Regions from separate parts of the Streptomyces sp. NPDC048295 genome, predicted to be linked through region 3. Evidence: riboswitches for the same ligand, from Rfam matches in the RefSeq annotation. Region 3 holds a riboswitch; each other region holds the start of a gene.
The links. A riboswitch is a leader RNA that binds a small molecule or an ion and turns the genes downstream of it on or off. The one in region 3 is predicted to bind cobalamin.

Region 1 (5,345 bases), on a different contig from region 3:
GTCCTCCCCGCTGACGCGGTCGAAGGACTCGTGGGCGTCGAGCATGACGACGATGTCGCCGTCGTCGGCCTGGCCGACCTCCGGCAGCCTGCGGGCCGGCGTGATGTGCAGGGGACGCCCGATCCGGGTGAGCGAGACGCGATGGCGGGCCGCGAGAAGGGAAACGCTGCTGATCCCCGGGATCACGTCCACGGAGAAGGCGACCTCTCCCCGTCGCTCGATGGTTTCCAGGATCGCGAGGGTGCTGTCGTACAGGGCGGGATCGCCCCAGACCAGGAAGGCGCCGGTCTCGCCAGGAGCCAGTTCCGTGGTGATCAATCGCTCGAAGACGTCGGCGCGCCGTGCCCGCCAGTCGTCGACCGCTTCCGTGTACGCCGCCCGGCCCGCCGGGCTCCGGTCACGCCAGGGGTCGTCCGTCTCGATCACACGGTAGGGGCCGTCGGCGTGTTCGGCGAGCATTTCGCGCCGCAGATCGGTGAGGGAGGACTTCTCGGGGCCCTTGCCCAGGACGAAGAAGACGTCTGTACGGCGGATCGCCTTCACGGCCGCCAAGGTCAGGTGGTCGGGATCACCGGCTCCGATGCCGATGACGAGGAGGTGACGCGTCGGGGGGTTCATGGTCTGAGGGTTCCCGGCTCCAGAGGTCGGATGGGCAAGGCGACGCACGGGGTCGCCGCAGGGGCGAGTGTAGAGGGGGCAGGAGCCCTCGGCGGGCGTCCTGCCCAGGTGCTGCGCGCCCCAGCCGCAGCGCGATCGTGTCGCCGAGGGCAATGGCCTTCTCGCCGGCCGGATGTCTCCTCCTCCGACCGCGACGCCATGCGCTCGTCCTCCCGATACCGGCCCGATGTCCGCGGGCGGACGCGCGCATGGACGCCGGGCCCGGTCGGACGTGGCCGGTGCCGCCGCCCGCTGGGACCGAGCCTCGCGTGCCTCCGCCGGTCAGACAGCGCCGGACGTGGCGAGGGCGTCCCTGACCTGCTGCGCCACGCGCGCCGCGTCCTCCTGGTTGTTCACCACGTCGGTGCGGTTCATGTCGATGACGAGGACGTCGCTCGCCGAGTAGTGCTGGTGCACCCAGTCGTCGTAGCCGGACCACAGTGTCCGGTAGTACTCGACGAGGCTCTCGTCCTGCTCGAATTCGCGCCCGCGCAGCCCGATTCGGTGCAGCACGGTCTCGAAGTCGGCCTTGAGGTAGACCATGAGGTCGGGTGCCTTGCGGTACGGCAGGCCGTCGATCTCGCGCATCATCTCGTCGAGCAGCCCCTCGTACAGCCGCATCTCGAGAGAGCTGATCCGGCCCAGGTCGTGATTGACCTTGGCGAAGTACCAGTCCTCGTATATGGACCGGTCGAGGACGTTGTCGTTCTTCCGGTACGCCTCCTTGATCGAGGCGAACCTCGTCCGGAGGAAGTACAGCTGGAGGAGGAACGGGTAGCGCTTCGCCTCGATCTCCTCGGGGCTCGCGGAGTAGAAGAGCGGCAGGATCGGGTTGTCGTCCACGCTCTCGTAGAAGACCTCGCTGCCCAGCTCCTTGGCGATCAGTTCGGCGACGCTCGTCTTGCCGATTCCGATCATGCCTCCGACACAGATCACTGCCATTCCTCGCTTCTCTCCTGCCACGCCGCACAAAGCGGGCGCACCAGCCGCCCACACCGGCCGGCCACTTGCTCGCTGACACAGCTTCCAGGTACTGGAGCTGTCCGCCGGGACGCGAGAGAGGAACTCCGCATGCCGGTCTCCCCCTGTCGTCGTGCCCGGTGCTTCGAGGCAGGCCGGTGGAAGGCGACGCGGCATGGGCCGACGGCACGATGCCGGACGGGTACGGCCCTCCGCCGGGACGTCGCGCACCTGCCGCGCGGCCCTCCCCCTGGACCTCGAAGCGGCGCCCACGCTCGTCGGCGGGCGCACCAGTGGCAGGTCTTCGGACTCGCGGGCACGCCTCTTCCGGAGGCTCCTATGGCCGTCGCTTACCGGGAGCCCAGGCGCCCGGTGCCTCTGACGGCGGTCGTTCCCGCTCACCGCTGCGGGGCAGCCCCGGTCTTTCACCGGGTTCCCTCTTGCCTCGCCGAGCGCGGGAGCGCCCGGCGAACCACCAGCGCCCCTCACACTACATCTGGGAGCGCCTTGTTCTTGCCATCCCAGATGTAGTGGATGGGCCACGACGTCAGCTGCTCCAGCCACGCCTGTGCCCCAGAGCACCGAGTCTCCGGACACGGGGACCTGTAGACAGGTGCCCCGCTCAGCCCGACCCGTGAGGCTTCCGCCACGGTCACCGGCTCCCCCACCGCCACTCCGTGCAGCACGTGCGCGAGCACCTCGGCACCCCGGACGCCCCTCGGTCCCGGCCGGTTGAAGTACGCGGGACCGTCCAGGACCCACACATCCCCGGCGCGTACCGCCGGCAGGTCTTCCCAGCCGCGCAGCCTCGGGAGGAGCCGGCATGTCCGGCTCCGCCGACCGCGTCGGAGATCTCCCGGCTGCCGAGCTCGTCCGCGTCGAATTCGGCGCGGGTCACGACAGGCACGGAGGCGAGCACGGTGGGGGGCTAGTCGCATTCGTGGGTGCGTCCGACCAGGTCGGCGACGAGTCCGGGGTCCGCCACGATGTCCGTGGCCGCCGGAAGCAGGGAGACGATGCGCATGCTCCGACTCTAGGCGCGCTGGCGGCACCCTGGACTTACTAGGACGTCCAACTATATGTTCGTGGCACAAGGTCCGCGGTGCAGGGAAGCCGGTGCAAGTCCGGCACGGTCCCGCCACTGTGACCGGGGAGTGTGCTGCCATCCACACGCCACTGACGAGGTCTGTCGGGAAGGCGGGCGGCGCGCGGGGATCCGGGAGTCAGGATACCGGCCGCGGGTTGTTCCGTGTTGTCCACGAGGATGGAGCAGACACGCATGGCACCGGTCCGTACCCACGACCCTGGTGATCCGGCGGAGCGCGCGCACACAGTTTCCGCACGCTCGTAGTTCTCACGGCTTCCCGCAGCGGCACGCCCCCATCCGGGTGTCGCTCGCCGGTCCGCCGTGCCATCCCCGGATCCAACCTGACGAGAGCAGGCACCCATGGTCCGTGAACTCACCCATTTCATCGGCGGAAAGCACATCCCCGGCGCGTCCGGGCTCTTCGCCGACGTGTACGACCCGAACACCGGCACCGTCCAGGCCCGCGTGCCTCTGGCCGGACGGGCCGACACCGAGGCCGCCATCGCCAACGCCGAGGAAGCACAGGCGGAATGGGGCCAGTGGAACCCGCAGCGCCGGGCCCGCGTGCTGCTGCGCTTCCTCCAGCTCGTCGAGGGCGAGCGTGAGAATCTGGCCCGGATGCTGTCGGCGGAGCACGGCAAGACCGTCGCCGACGCTCACGGCGACCTTCAACGGGGCTTGGAGGTGGTCGAGTTCGCCGCCGGGATCCCGCACCTCCTCAAGGGCGAGTTCACCGACAACGCCGGCACCGGCATCGACGTGCACTCGCTGCGCTCACCGTTGGGCGTGGTCGCGGGCATCACCCCGTTCAACTTCCCCGCGATGATCCCGCTCTGGCAGGCCGCACCCGCTCTCGCCTGCGGAAACGCATTCGTCCTCAAGCCGTCCGAGCGCGACCCGTCCGTACCGCTGCGGCTCGCGGAGCTCTTCCTGGAGGCCGGGCTGCCGCCGGGCGTACTGAACGTCGTCAACGGCGGCAAGGAGGCCGTCGACACGCTGCTCCAGGACCCGCGGGTCCAGGCAGTGGGCTTCGTCGGCTCCACCCCGGTCGCCGCGCACATCTACGCCACCGCCGCCGCGCACGGCAAGCGCGCCCAGTGCTTCGGCGGCGCCAAGAACCACCTGATCGTGATGCCCGACGCCGACCTCGATCAGGCCGTCGACGCCCTGATCGGTGCCGGTTACGGCTCGGCGGGCGAGCGCTGCATGGCCATCTCCGTCGCCGTGCCCGTCGGCGAGGAAACGGCCGACCGTCTCGTCGCCGCTCTCAAGGACCGGATCTCGGCCCTGCGGATCGGCCGGTCCGACGACCCCGCGGCCGACTTCGGACCACTGGTCAGCCGCGACGCCCTGGACCGAGTCCGTCGGTACGTCGACATCGGCATCGACGAGGGAGCCGAACTCGTCGTGGACGGGCGCGGTTTCACCCTGCCAGGGCACGAGAACGGTTTCTTCGCCGGAGCGTCCCTGTTCGACCGTGTGGATCCCTCGATGCGTATCCACCGCGAGGAGATCTTCGGGCCCGTCCTCTCGGTGGTCCGGGCGGCCGACTTCGAGGAGGCGCTGCGCCTGCCCAGCGAACACGCCTTCGGGAACGGCGTCGCCGTCTTCACGCGCGACGGTGACACGGCGCGCGAGTTCACCCGCCGGGTGAACACCGGCATGGTCGGCGTCAACGTGCCCATTCCGGTGCCCGTCGCCTACCACACCTTCGGCGGCTGGAAGCGCTCCGGCTTCGGCGACCTGAACCAGCACGGCCCGGACTCGATCCGCTTCCACACCCGTACCAAGACCGTCACTTCGCGCTGGCCCTCCGGGGTCAAGGAGGGCGCGAACTTCACGATCCCGACGATGGGGTGAGCGCCGCCATGACCACCGCCCTCACCGAGGAGCAGCGCGCCCTCGCCGAGGTCACTCTCGACTTCGCCCAGGAGCAGCTGGCCCCGCACGCCGTCACGTGGGACCAGGACAAGCACTTCCCCATCGACGTCATCCGGCGGGCCGCCTCGCTCGGCCTCGCCGGTGTGTACGTCGACGAGGCATACGGCGGCTGCGGCCTCGGCCGCGCCGACGGCGTCCTCGTCTTCGATACCCTCGCCACCGGCTGTCCCTCCATCGCCGGATACCTGTCCATCCACAACATGGTCGCCTGGATGATCGACCGGTACGGCGACGAGGCGCAGCGGGACCGCTGGCTGCCGGGCCTCTGCTCCGCCGCGACCCTGGGCAGCTACTGCCTGACCGAACCCGGCGCGGGTTCGGACGCCGCCGCCCTGCGTACCCGCGCCGAACGGCACGGCGACCAGTACGTGTTGAGCGGCGTCAAACAGTTCATCTCCGGCGCCGGCGCCTCCGGCCTCTACCTGGTCATGGCACGGACGGGCGAGCCCGGCCCGGGCGGGATCTCCGCCTTCGTCGTCGAGCGGGAGGACCCGGGCGTCTCCTTCGGCCCCGACGAACGGAAGATGGGCTGGAACGCCCAGCCCACCCGCCAGGTGATCCTGGACGGCGTCCGCGTCCCCGCCGACCGGCGGCTCGGCGCCGAGGGCGACGGCTTCCGCATCGCCATGAACGGCCTCAACGGCGGCCGCCTCGGCATCGCCGCCTGCTCGCTCGGCGGTGCGCAGAGCGCCCTCGACCG
Region 2 (5,345 bases), on a different contig from region 3:
CCCGCCGAGCCGCAGCCCGGCCACCGCGGCGACGAGCCCGGCGATCAGCAGCGGCAGCCCGTACACCGCACCCTGCGCGGCCAGCAGACAGTACGTACCGGCGCACACCCCGAGCAGCCCGCCGAGGGTGAGGACGTTCGTGGTGTGCCGGACGGCGGGCGGGACCTGGGCGGTGCGCCCGTATCCGCGCGCGTCCATCGACGCCGCCACCGCGACCGACCGCTCCAGCGCGCCCTCCAGGACCGGCAGCCCGATCTGGAGGACCGCCTTGACGCCACCGGTCGGGCGGCCGCGCAGCCGCCGTGCGGTGCGCAGCCGCATCACGTCGGCGACCATGTTCGGCGCGAACGTCATCGCGACGACGACCGCGACGCCCGCCTCGTACAGCGCGCCCGGCAGCGACTTCAGCAGCCGGGCCGGGTTGGCGAGCGAGTTCGCCGCACCGACGCAGATCAGCAGGGTGGCCAGCTTCGCTCCGTCGTACAGCGCGAAGACCAGCTGCTCGGCGGTGACCCGGCCACCGATCCTGACCCCCTTCGCCCAGTCGGGCAAAGGCACCTCGGGGAGCGTGAACAGCGTGTGGGTACCGGGGATCGGCGAACCGAGAAAGACGGAGAAGACCAGCCGCACACCGACGACGAACAGCCCGATCCGGATGAACGCCCCGTACGAACGTGCCCACGGCGCGTCCGTGCGGCGCACCGCCACGACGTAACCGGCCACCCCCACCAGCAGTCCGAGCAGCAGCGGATTGGTGGTCCGGGACGCGGCGGTGGCGAGGCCGAGCGCCCACAGCCACCAGGCCCCTGCGGGCAGGGCGTTGCTCCGGTTCGCCTCGGGGGCGCGCAGCGGGCGGCTGCGCGCCAGGACGGCGGAGCCGGTCGGGGCGGTCATCCGCGGCGGCGGCGGGACTGCACGACCGCGGCGACGCCGAGAACGAGGACGGCGCCGACCCCGACGAGCACCCCGGCGGACGGGCCGGAGGAGCCGCCCGGGCCGGAGGAGGCGGCGGACCCGGCCGGTGCGGACGGGGCGGAGGCGGACGGGGATGTGGCGGGCGTGCCCTGCCCGTCGCCGGAGACCTGCTCGCCGCAGCCGGAGGCCGGGTAGCCGGTGATCGCGCAGAGCATCGCGTCGCTGCTGTACCGCAGCGGCTTCGCCACCGAGGCGAGCGCCTCCGCGGCGCTCGCGTCGGGGTCCACCCGCGCGCACGCGGTGCGCGGCGTGGGCGGTGTCTCACCGGCCGGGGCGTCCGCGGCCGTGCCCGGGTCGATGACGAGCGCGATCCGCTTGGTGCCGTCCTCGGCCGGGGTGTCCGCGCATATCTTCGTGAAGTCGGGGGCGCGGCGCGGCTTCGCCGAGTCCTGGGAGTCCTCGCTCACCGAGAACCGGAAACCCTGCACCGCCCCGTCGTCCGGCCGGACCAGGGACGGGCCCTGGGTGGCGTACGTCCAGCCGGAGCCGGAGCTCTCCCAGTACGACCAGTACCGGTAGCCGGCCGCCTGGGCCGGTCCGGCGCCGAGCACGGCCAGGACGGCGCCCAGGACCACCAGCAGCGCGGTGGCCCGTCCCGCGCGCCTCACGGCTGCCTGTTCTTGCGGCGGCCGCTGATCAGGAAGAACGCGATCGCGGCGAGGACGAGGCCGATGCCGATGTACCACCACACGCCGCCGATCACGTCGTCGCCGCTGTGGACCTGGTCCTTCTCGGTGGCCTCGTACCCGGTGTCGGCGGACGGGTCGGGCGTCACGACGGCGGCGGGCTCGGGGCCGGCCGCGTTCAGCCGGGCGACCAGGTCGACGCCGCCGAAGTCCCGGGCGTCGTCGCCGGTCGAGTGGGCGGCCAGGATCAGCTGGGCGTAGGCGGCGGGGCCGCTCCCGGCGGCCCAGTCCGCGGAGTTCTTCTTCAGCCAGCCGATGGCCCCGGCCGCCTTGTCCTGGTGGCCGGAGGCGGACAGGGCGACGACCGCGTCGGCGGTGTTGCCGAAGTCGGGCTGCGGGGTGGTGTCGGTGGCACCGGGCATCGGCGCCAGGTCCAGGTGGTTGCTGCCGGCGAGGGCGCCGACGAGGTAGTGGGCACCGTTCTGGGCGGCCTGCTCGGGCGTGAGGCCGGAGCCCGGGTGGCAGCTGGGCGCCTTGCCCGCGGCGTTGTTCCCGACGGCCATCGCCTTGCCCATCGTGCCGAGCACGGCGGCCGCGGTGGCGTCCGCGTTCGCGGCGAGCTTCCCCTTCTTGTCGGGCTGGTACGCGAAGGCGCCGCCGTCCTTGCCGCCGCACGGGATCGCGAGCGCGAGCAGCGGGTCGTAGGGGGTCTTCCCACCGGGGGTGGTGATGTCGGCGAGCCGCTGCCCCTGCCGGGCGAGGGCGCCGATCACCAGGGAGGTGGAGTTGGCGTCGCTGGGCGTGCCGGCGGTGTAGCCCCAGCCGCCGTCCTCGTTCTGCACGGACTTCAGCCAGCGCACCGAGTTGTTCACGGTCTCCCGGTGCCCGCCGACCTCGACCAGCGCCTGGGCGGCGGCCGCGGTGGCATTGGTGTCCCGCACCGTCTTCGCGTCGCACGGCGCGGAGACATCGGGCCGGAACGCGGCGTAGGAGCCGTCGGCGCACTGCTGGGAGACCAGCCAGTCCACCGACTTCGCGGCCGGGGTGACCCCTTCCAGCCGCTGGGCGAGGAACGACATCGACTGCCGCCACACCCCGTCGTAGGTGGGGTCCTTCGTGCCGTACAGCCCGGCGGGCAGTGCGGCGGACGGCGAGGGCGAGGGGGACGGCGCTGCGACCGCGACCGGCGCTGCGGCCGAGCAGAGCACGGCGGCGGTGGCGGCGAGCGTTGCTGCGCTGCGGCGTACGGTCATGGCGGGCGGGGCCTCTCCTGCGGGGTGAACCGGGCACAGGCACGCTCAGGCACCAGGCTCCGGCTCCGTATACCTCGACGGTGCCGACCTCCGGTGGGTCCGGTGGTCCGAGCCGGTCACGACCGCGGACAGGGCATTCCGACTCACCGTCTGCGACGACGGCTCACGGCTGCGTGGTCAGTGCCGGATTCGCACCGGCTTCCCCCTGAACGGGCATGATGACGACCCGCACACTCTACCGGGCGGGCCCGGCCGGGCCCGGGGCGGCTTCGGCCCACCGACGGTGCGGAAACCCACTGGCGGGCAACGCCGGAAACCCACTGGCGAGTTCGGCCCCGAACGGACGACCATGTCCCGCATGAGTGATCAACCCGCACGCTGGACCCAGGCGACCGTCTACCCCGACATGTGGGCGGACCCGGACGACGACCCCCGCAACTCGGAAGGTGCCGGTCCGGACGGCGAGCTCCCGACGCTCCAGGAGTACCTGCGCGACTACCGGCTGACCCTGAGGATGAAGTGCGAGGGCCTGGACGCGGAGCAGCTGGCCCGGCGCTCGGTCCCGCCGTCGACGCTGTCGCTGCTCGGCCTCCTGCGCCACCTCGCCGAGGTGGAACGGGACTGGCGCAACTGGATCACCGACGGTGAGCCGCTGCCCAAGCTGTACGGCAGACGTGACGCGGACTTCGACGGAGCCGTCGCCGATCAGGCCGTGGTCGACGCCGCCTACGCCGATCTGGAGCGTGAGCAGGCCGCGACCGACGCCGCACTGGCCGGCCACGCGGACCTGGGCGAGCGGCTGGGGAAGGACAGCGTCTCCGTCCGGTCGCTGCTGGTGCACAGGATCGAGGAGTACGCCCGGCACTGCGGGCAGGCCGACCTGCTGCGCGAGTGCATCGACGGACGGGTGGGCCAGTGAGGCCCGGCCGGTGAGCTGAAGGGTGCGGGGCGGGGCGGCCCGCCCCGCACTCACACCGCCGTGTACCTCACCGGCTCGCTGCCCGGCACCGCCTCCGCGCGCCCGAGCTTCACCAGCCGCCGCAGATGCGCCTCCGCCTCCGAGACGGCGATGTTCCTGGAGCCGTGCGGGATCTGCTCCCAGGGCCGGTTCCACTCCATCCGCTCGGCCAGCTCCCACGGCGTCAGCGGCTGTGCCAGCAGACCCAGCAGCCCGGTCAGCCGCTCCTCGTGATGGCCGATGAGCTCCTGCACGCGTCCCGCCGCATCGGTGAAGGCGTACTGATGGGCGGGCAGCACCTCGGCGGCCCCGAGCCTGCCGATCCGCTCCAGCGAGTCCAGGTAGTCACCGAGGGGATCGCCGACCGTCGCGTCGTCCGGGTCCTCGTACAGCCCGATGTGCGGACTGATCCCCGGCAGCAGATGGTCACCCGAGAAGAGCCGCCCACGGCCCGGCAGGTTCCCCGGATGCTCCTCCTCCAGATGCAGGCACACATGCCCCGGCGTGTGCCCCGGCGTCCAGATCGCCCGCAGCCTGCGCCCCGCCAGATCGAGCAGCTCACCGGGGACGATCTCCCGGTCCGGCAGCGCGGCCCGCAGCCCCGGCAGCGCCCGCGCCCGCCCTCCGCCGGCCGCGGCGGCCCGCAACGGCGCGAGGTGCTCCTCGGGCGCGCCGACCGCGGTGAGCTTGGCCGCGAGGTACGCCAGCCAGGTACCGGGCCGGGACTCCCGGGTACGCCGCACGATCGCGGTGTCCGCCGCGTGCATGGCGATCCAGGCCCCGGAGGCATCGCGCACCTGCCCGGAGAGCCCGTGGTGGTCGGGGTGGTGGTGGGTGATGACCACCCCGTGGATGTCCGCCACCCCCGTACCGACGGCGGCGAGCCCGGCGCCGAGCGTGTCCCACGCCTCGGGGTCGTCCCACCCGGTGTCGATCAGGACCGGCCCCCGGTCGGTGTCCAGGACGTGCACGAGGGTATGGCCGAGCGGATTGTCCGGGATGGGCACCTTGATGCTGTGCACGCCCCCGCCGTGGTCGGTCACCTGCGTCATGAGGTCCCCATCTCTCCAGACAACGTGCGGAATTGCGGCTCCGGTGCGTCGCCCCCACTGTAACGAGAACTTGTTCCAGTAGTAGCCCTGGTCGACCATCTGGTCCGGGCCATGGGCTCGGCCTTTCGTGGGGCGGCGGTGTCCCGCGCGACGCCGAAGCCGTCCGCGTGCATGTCGAACGGTGTCGCGGACGTGGACTCCTGGAACTGGAACTGGTATCAGTTCTGACACGGAGTCAGATGCCGGGTCGGATACTGAGCCGGGCAACGCGCCGGGCCGCGGGAGGCAGCAGTCATGACCGAGCTTGTCGAACACGGAAAACTGTTCATCGGCGGGGAGTTGGTCGATCCGCTGGGCCGGGACACCATCGAGGTCGTCTCGCCGCACACCGAAGAGGTCATCGGCCGGGTGCCGCACGCGAGTGAGGCGGATGTGGACCGGGCCGTCGAGGCCGGGCGGCGGGCGTTCGACGCGGGGCCCT
Region 3 (5,345 bases):
GCTGCCGTGGTCGACGCGCTCCAGTCTGCGTACGACGGTGTCGGGGGCGTGGTGGGCGTGCTCGATCACCGGGCCGACCACCGCGTGGACGCCCTTGCCGACCAGTCCGTACGTGCCGGGCCGCAGGGCGGTGAGGGAGCGGGTCAGGGTGACCTGCCCGGCCGCCGTGGCGTGCACGGTGAGTCTGCGGTCGGCGGGGAGCGGCCGCCCGGACGGCGCTCCGAGGACCGCGTCGCTGGCCAGCCGGCCGGCCGCGACCGCTGCCGCACCGACGCCGAGGATCGTGGTGACGGCTGCTGCCGTGACTGTTGCCGGGCGCACGGCTTCAGTGTCACGGGGGGTGCGGGCCCCCGCCACAGGCCTTAGCCCGTCCGGTGGGCGGGGCCGGGCCCGCCCGGCTGTCCGTACCCCTTGAACGCCTCCCGCACATCGCTCAGCTGCTCCGGCGAGAGCAGGTTCGGGGTGAGCCCGGGCACGGAGCTCGCGGCGAGCCAGAGCCGGCAGAGCCATTCCAGCTGGGCGGTCCGGTCGTACGCCTGGTCCAGGGTGGCTCCGTAGGTGACGGTTCCGTGGTTCTGGAGAAGGCAGCCCGTGCGGTCGCGCAGGGCGGCGAGCATGTTCTCGGCCAGTTCGGCAGTGCCGTAGCGCGCGTAGGCCGCGACGCGGACGGGGCCGCCCAGTATGGCGGCGGCGTAGTGGACCGACGGGACCTCGGGCACCAGCGTGGAAACAGCGGTGGCGTGCACGGCGTGGGTGTGCACGACGGCGGCCGCGTCGGTGTTCCGGTAGACGGCGAGGTGGAGTGGCAGTTCGCTGGTCGGGGCCAGTGAACCGAGTACACGGTTGCCCTCCGGATCGACGCCGACGGCGTCCTGGGGGCCCAGCCGGTCGTACGGCACTCCGCTCGGTGTGACCAGGATCGTGTCGCCGACCCGTGCCGAGACGTTTCCCGAGGTCCCGACGACGAGGCCCTCGGCCGCCGTCCTGCGGGCGGTGGCGACGACACCGTCCCAGGCACGTTCGATCGCGTTCCGCTGCTGATCGCTCATGCGCCGATCCTGTCAGCCCCGCGGACGAACGGGTATGCGATCGGCCACAGCCGCACCACGCCGGAAAGCCGGGCCACGCCCGCGTCGAGCACAAGCGGAATGCCTTCGCTCCGGTTTGGAACACCCCAGCGCCCCGCCCAGTTCATCTTCCGTTCACCCAGGTTGCCTACGGTCCACATGCCAATGACGCCGAACGATTGCCTGGGTAAATGGAACACATCACGCTGCTACTCGCGATTGTGATCGTGACAGCTCTAGTGTTCGATTTCACGAACGGTTTCCACGACACCGCGAACGCGATGGCGACCACCATCTCGACCGGTGCACTCAGACCGAAGACAGCGGTGGCCATGTCCGCCGTTCTCAATCTCGTCGGCGCGTTCCTGTCGGTGGAGGTCGCCAAGACGATCTCCGGCGGGATCATCAACGAGGACGGGCTGCGAACAGAAGTCATCTTCGCGGCACTCGTCGGCGCCATTCTGTGGAATCTGCTGACCTGGCTGGTCGGACTGCCGTCCAGCTCCTCGCACGCCCTGTTCGGCGGTCTGATCGGCGCCGCCGTGATGTCCGCGGGCTGGTCGTCCGTCAACGGCGGCACCGTCGTCACCAAGGTGCTGCTCCCCGCCCTCGCCGCCCCGATCGTCGCCGGTCTGGCCGCGCTGCTGGCCACCAGGCTGACGTACCGGATCGGCGGAAAGGTCCGCAACGACGCCCAGGAGAAGGCCACCGCCAAGGGGTACCGGGCCGGCCAGATCGCCTCGGCCGGGCTGGTCTCCCTCGCCCACGGCACCAACGACGCGCAGAAGACCATGGGCATCATCACCCTGGCCCTGGTCACCGGCGGCGTCCTGCACCCGGGCGCCAACCCGCCGGTCTGGGTCATCGTCTGCGCCGGTACGGCCATCGCGCTCGGTACCTACCTGGGCGGCTGGCGGATCATCCGCACCATGGGCAGCGGCCTCACCGACCTCAAGCCGCCGCAGGGCTTCGCCGCCCAGACCAGCGCGGCCACCGTCATCCTGGCCTCCTCGCACCTCGGCTTCTCCCTCTCCACCACCCAGTCCTGCTCCGGCGCCGTGATGGGCGCGGGCCTCGGCCGCCAGGGCGGGGTGGTCCGCTGGTCCACCGCCACCCGGATGTTCGTCGCCTGGGGTCTGACGCTGCCGGCCGCCGGTCTGGTCGGTGCGGGCGCGGAACTCCTCACCAAGCAGGGCACCTGGGGCGTCGTGGTCGTCGCGGCGCTGCTGGTCGCGGGATCCGGTGCGATCTGGCTGGTGTCGCGGCGCAAGCCGGTCGGCCACGGCGACGTCGCCCCGGCGGAAGCCGAGCCGGTGGGCGTCATAACCACGGCCATCGCCGCCGTCAGCCCGCCGCCCACCGCGGCCCAGGCAACGGCCCAGAACCTCATGACCACCATTCCGGCCCCGGCCGGAACCACCCAGGACCCGGCGCGACCCGCCACCGTCTGACCCGGCCGTCTAAGGATTCAGCATGAACATCGACTGGGCAGCCCTCGGCTCCGTATTCGGCGTCTCCCTCGTCGTCACCGTCGCGCTGGTGGGCCTCTTCACCCTGGGCATCGTCGGCCTCTCCAAGCAGCCGGAACCGGCGGCGCAGGGCGGCTCCGGCGGCTCGGTGCTGCTGGCCCGCGCCGGCGCGTACGTCTGCTTCACGCTGTGCGCGGCGGCCGTCGCGTACGGCATCTATCTGATCGTCGCCTGAACCACCCCGCGCACGCTCCCCCGTCGGGCCGGACACCTGTGGTGTCCGGCCCGATGTGGGTATCAGCACACTGCGCAGCCGCAGGTCAACGGCAGGTTGACGGGCGTTCGCGGAGCGTGGTGGACTGCCGGAGCCAATTACGGCGACAGCAGAGGAAGCCGGTGCGAATCCGGCGCGGTCCCGCCACTGTCACCGGGGAGCGGTCCCCCACACCGGAAGTCACGGCACGCGCGAGCGGGCTGGAAGGCCGGGGGAACCGCGGATCCGGGAGCCAGGAGACTCTCGTCGCCGGTCACGTCGAACCAGGGCGCGGACCCTGAGTGAGGACATATCGCCATGCCCGGCTGCCGTGCGTCCGCTGTCCCGGTGCTCTCGCCGAGAGCCTCCTGTACGAAGGTCCGCCGAGGCGCGACGGCCGGCTGAGCCGTGCGAGCCGACCGCATCTTCGCGTACGGCGCCACGGCCGGTCTGATCGGCGATCTGCTGCTCGGTGATCCCCGCCGGGGACACCCGGTCGCCGCCTTCGGGCGGGCCGCGGCGGTCGTCGAGCGCCGGCTGTGGCGCGACCACCGCGGGTGGGGCACGCTGCACACCCTCGTCTGCGCCGGAGGCGCCGCCGGCGGTGCCGCGCTGCTCGCCCGCGCCGTACGCCGCAGCCCCGCCGCCTCCGTGGCGCTGACCGCGGCCGCCACCTGGTCCGTCGTCGGCGGCACCTCCCTGGGCCGTGAGGCACGGGCCATCGGCTCCGCCCTGTCGGCCGGTGACATCGACCTGGCCCGGGAGCGGCTGCCGCATCTGTGCGGGCGCGACCCGCAGTCCCTGGACGGTCCGCAGATCGCCCGCGCCGTGGTCGAGTCCGTGGCGGAGAACACCTCGGACGCCGTGGTCGGCGCCCTGGTGTGGGGCGCGCTGGCCGGGGTCCCCGGGCTGGCCGGCTTCCGGGCCGCCAACACCCTCGACGCCATGGTCGGGCACAAGTCGCCCCGCCACCGCCGCTACGGCTGGGCCTCGGCCCGCCTCGACGACCTCGCGGGCTGGCCCGGTGCCCGGCTCACGGCCCTGCTCGCCGTGGCCGCCGGAGGGCGGCCGCAGGGAGCGGTCCGCGCCTGGCGGGCCGATGCCGCCCAGCACCCGAGCCCCAACGCGGGCCCGGTGGAGGCCTCGTTCGCGGGCGCGCTGGGCGTACGGCTCGGCGGCACCCTCGCGTACGGCGGCCGGGTCGAGCACCGCCCCGTGCTCAACGGGGAGACGGGCCGGGCGGTGGAGACCGCGGACATCGAGCGCGCGGTGCGGCTGTCGCGCCGGGTGGGCGCGCTGGCCCTCGGCGTGTGCGTGGCGGGACGGCTCGGCGCGGCCCTGGCCGCACGACGGATCACGTCCCGCCGCGCGGCGGGACCTCGTATCGCAGGACGGAGAAGCGCATGAGCGGCGGGCTGCTGGTCGCCGGAACCACTTCCGACGCGGGCAAGAGCGTCGTCACCGCGGGCATCTGCCGCTGGCTCGTGCGCCGGGGCGTGAAGGTGGCGCCCTTCAAGGCGCAGAACATGTCGCTGAACTCGTTCGTCACCCGCGAGGGCGCCGAGATCGGGCGCGCCCAGGCCATGCAGGCCCAGGCGGCCCGTGTGGAGCCGAGCGCGCTGATGAACCCGGTCCTGCTCAAGCCCGGCAGCGACCGCTCCAGCCAGGTCGTCCTGATGGGGAAGCCGGTCGGCGAGATGAGCGCCCGCGGCTACCACGGCGGCCGGCAGCAGGCCCTGCTCTCCACGGTCGTGGACTGCCTGGAGCAGCTCCGGAGCACGTACGACGCGGTGATCTGCGAGGGGGCGGGGAGCCCGGCCGAGATCAATCTGCGGCGCACGGACATCGTGAACATGGGTATAGCGCGGGCGGCGCGCTTCCCGGTGGTGGTCGTCGGCGACATCGACCGCGGCGGTGTCTTCGCCTCGTTCTTCGGCACGACGGCGCTGCTCGCCGCCGAGGACCAGTCGCTGATCGCCGGCTATCTCGTCAACAAGTTCCGCGGCGACGTGTCGCTGCTGGAGCCGGGCCTGGAGATGCTGCGGGACATCACCGGACGGCCGACGTACGGGGTGCTGCCCTTCGCCCACGGCCTCGGCATCGACGAGGAGGACGGTCTGCGGGTCTCGCTGCGCGGAGCCGTGCGCGAATCGGTGGTCGCGCCGCCGCACGGCGAGGACGTGCTGCGCGTCGCGGTGTGCGCGGTCCCGCTGATGTCGAACTTCACCGATGTGGACGCGCTGGCCGCCGAGCCCGGCGTCGTCGTCAGGTTCGTGGACCGCGCCGAGGAGCTGTCCGACGCGGACCTCGTCGTCGTGCCCGGCACCCGCGGCACCGTGAAGGCGCTGGCCTGGCTGCGCGAGCGCGGCCTCGCCGGCGCGCTGGCGCGGCGCGCGGCCGAGGGCCGGCCGGTCCTCGGCATCTGCGGCGGCTTCCAGGTCCTCGGCGAGCGGATCGAGGACGAGGTCGAGTCGCGGGCCGGGCGGGTCGAGGGCCTCGGCCTCCTCCCCGTACGCATCCGCTTCGACCGTGAGAAGACCCTGGCCCGGCCCGTCG

Region 1: another riboswitch for cobalamin. It lies ahead of AB0D53_RS31180 (CoA-acylating methylmalonate-semialdehyde dehydrogenase); the one in region 3 lies ahead of AB0D53_RS10765 (cobalamin biosynthesis protein).
Region 2: another riboswitch for cobalamin. It lies ahead of AB0D53_RS13410 (prenyltransferase/squalene oxidase repeat-containing protein); the one in region 3 lies ahead of AB0D53_RS10765 (cobalamin biosynthesis protein).

What each region holds. Positions count from the first base shown of each region.
Region 1 is NZ_JBEZLL010000026.1:14,204-19,548, reverse strand. Features, by position in the region: gene cobF (precorrin-6A synthase (deacetylating)) at 1-618, opposite strand, end outside; gene AB0D53_RS31185 (deoxynucleoside kinase) at 940-1,599, opposite strand; cobalamin riboswitch at 1,895-2,109, opposite strand; cobalamin riboswitch at 2,687-2,872, shown strand; gene AB0D53_RS31180 (CoA-acylating methylmalonate-semialdehyde dehydrogenase) at 3,065-4,564, shown strand; gene AB0D53_RS31175 (acyl-CoA dehydrogenase family protein) at 4,573-5,345, shown strand, end outside.
Region 2 is NZ_JBEZLL010000007.1:258,816-264,160, reverse strand. Features, by position in the region: gene AB0D53_RS13420 (energy-coupling factor transporter transmembrane protein EcfT) at 1-894, opposite strand, end outside; gene AB0D53_RS13415 (SCO2322 family protein) at 891-1,583, opposite strand; gene AB0D53_RS13410 (prenyltransferase/squalene oxidase repeat-containing protein) at 1,580-2,854, opposite strand; cobalamin riboswitch at 2,964-3,099, opposite strand; gene AB0D53_RS13405 (DinB family protein) at 3,213-3,773, shown strand; gene AB0D53_RS13400 (MBL fold metallo-hydrolase) at 3,824-4,864, opposite strand; gene AB0D53_RS13395 (aldehyde dehydrogenase) at 5,159-5,345, shown strand, end outside.
Region 3 is NZ_JBEZLL010000006.1:59,978-65,322, forward strand. Features, by position in the region: gene AB0D53_RS10745 (hypothetical protein) at 1-321, opposite strand, end outside; gene AB0D53_RS10750 (class II aldolase/adducin family protein) at 363-1,049, opposite strand; gene AB0D53_RS10755 (inorganic phosphate transporter) at 1,259-2,518, shown strand; gene AB0D53_RS10760 (hypothetical protein) at 2,541-2,771, shown strand; cobalamin riboswitch at 2,922-3,053, shown strand; gene AB0D53_RS10765 (cobalamin biosynthesis protein) at 3,198-4,196, shown strand; gene AB0D53_RS10770 (cobyric acid synthase) at 4,193-5,345, shown strand, end outside.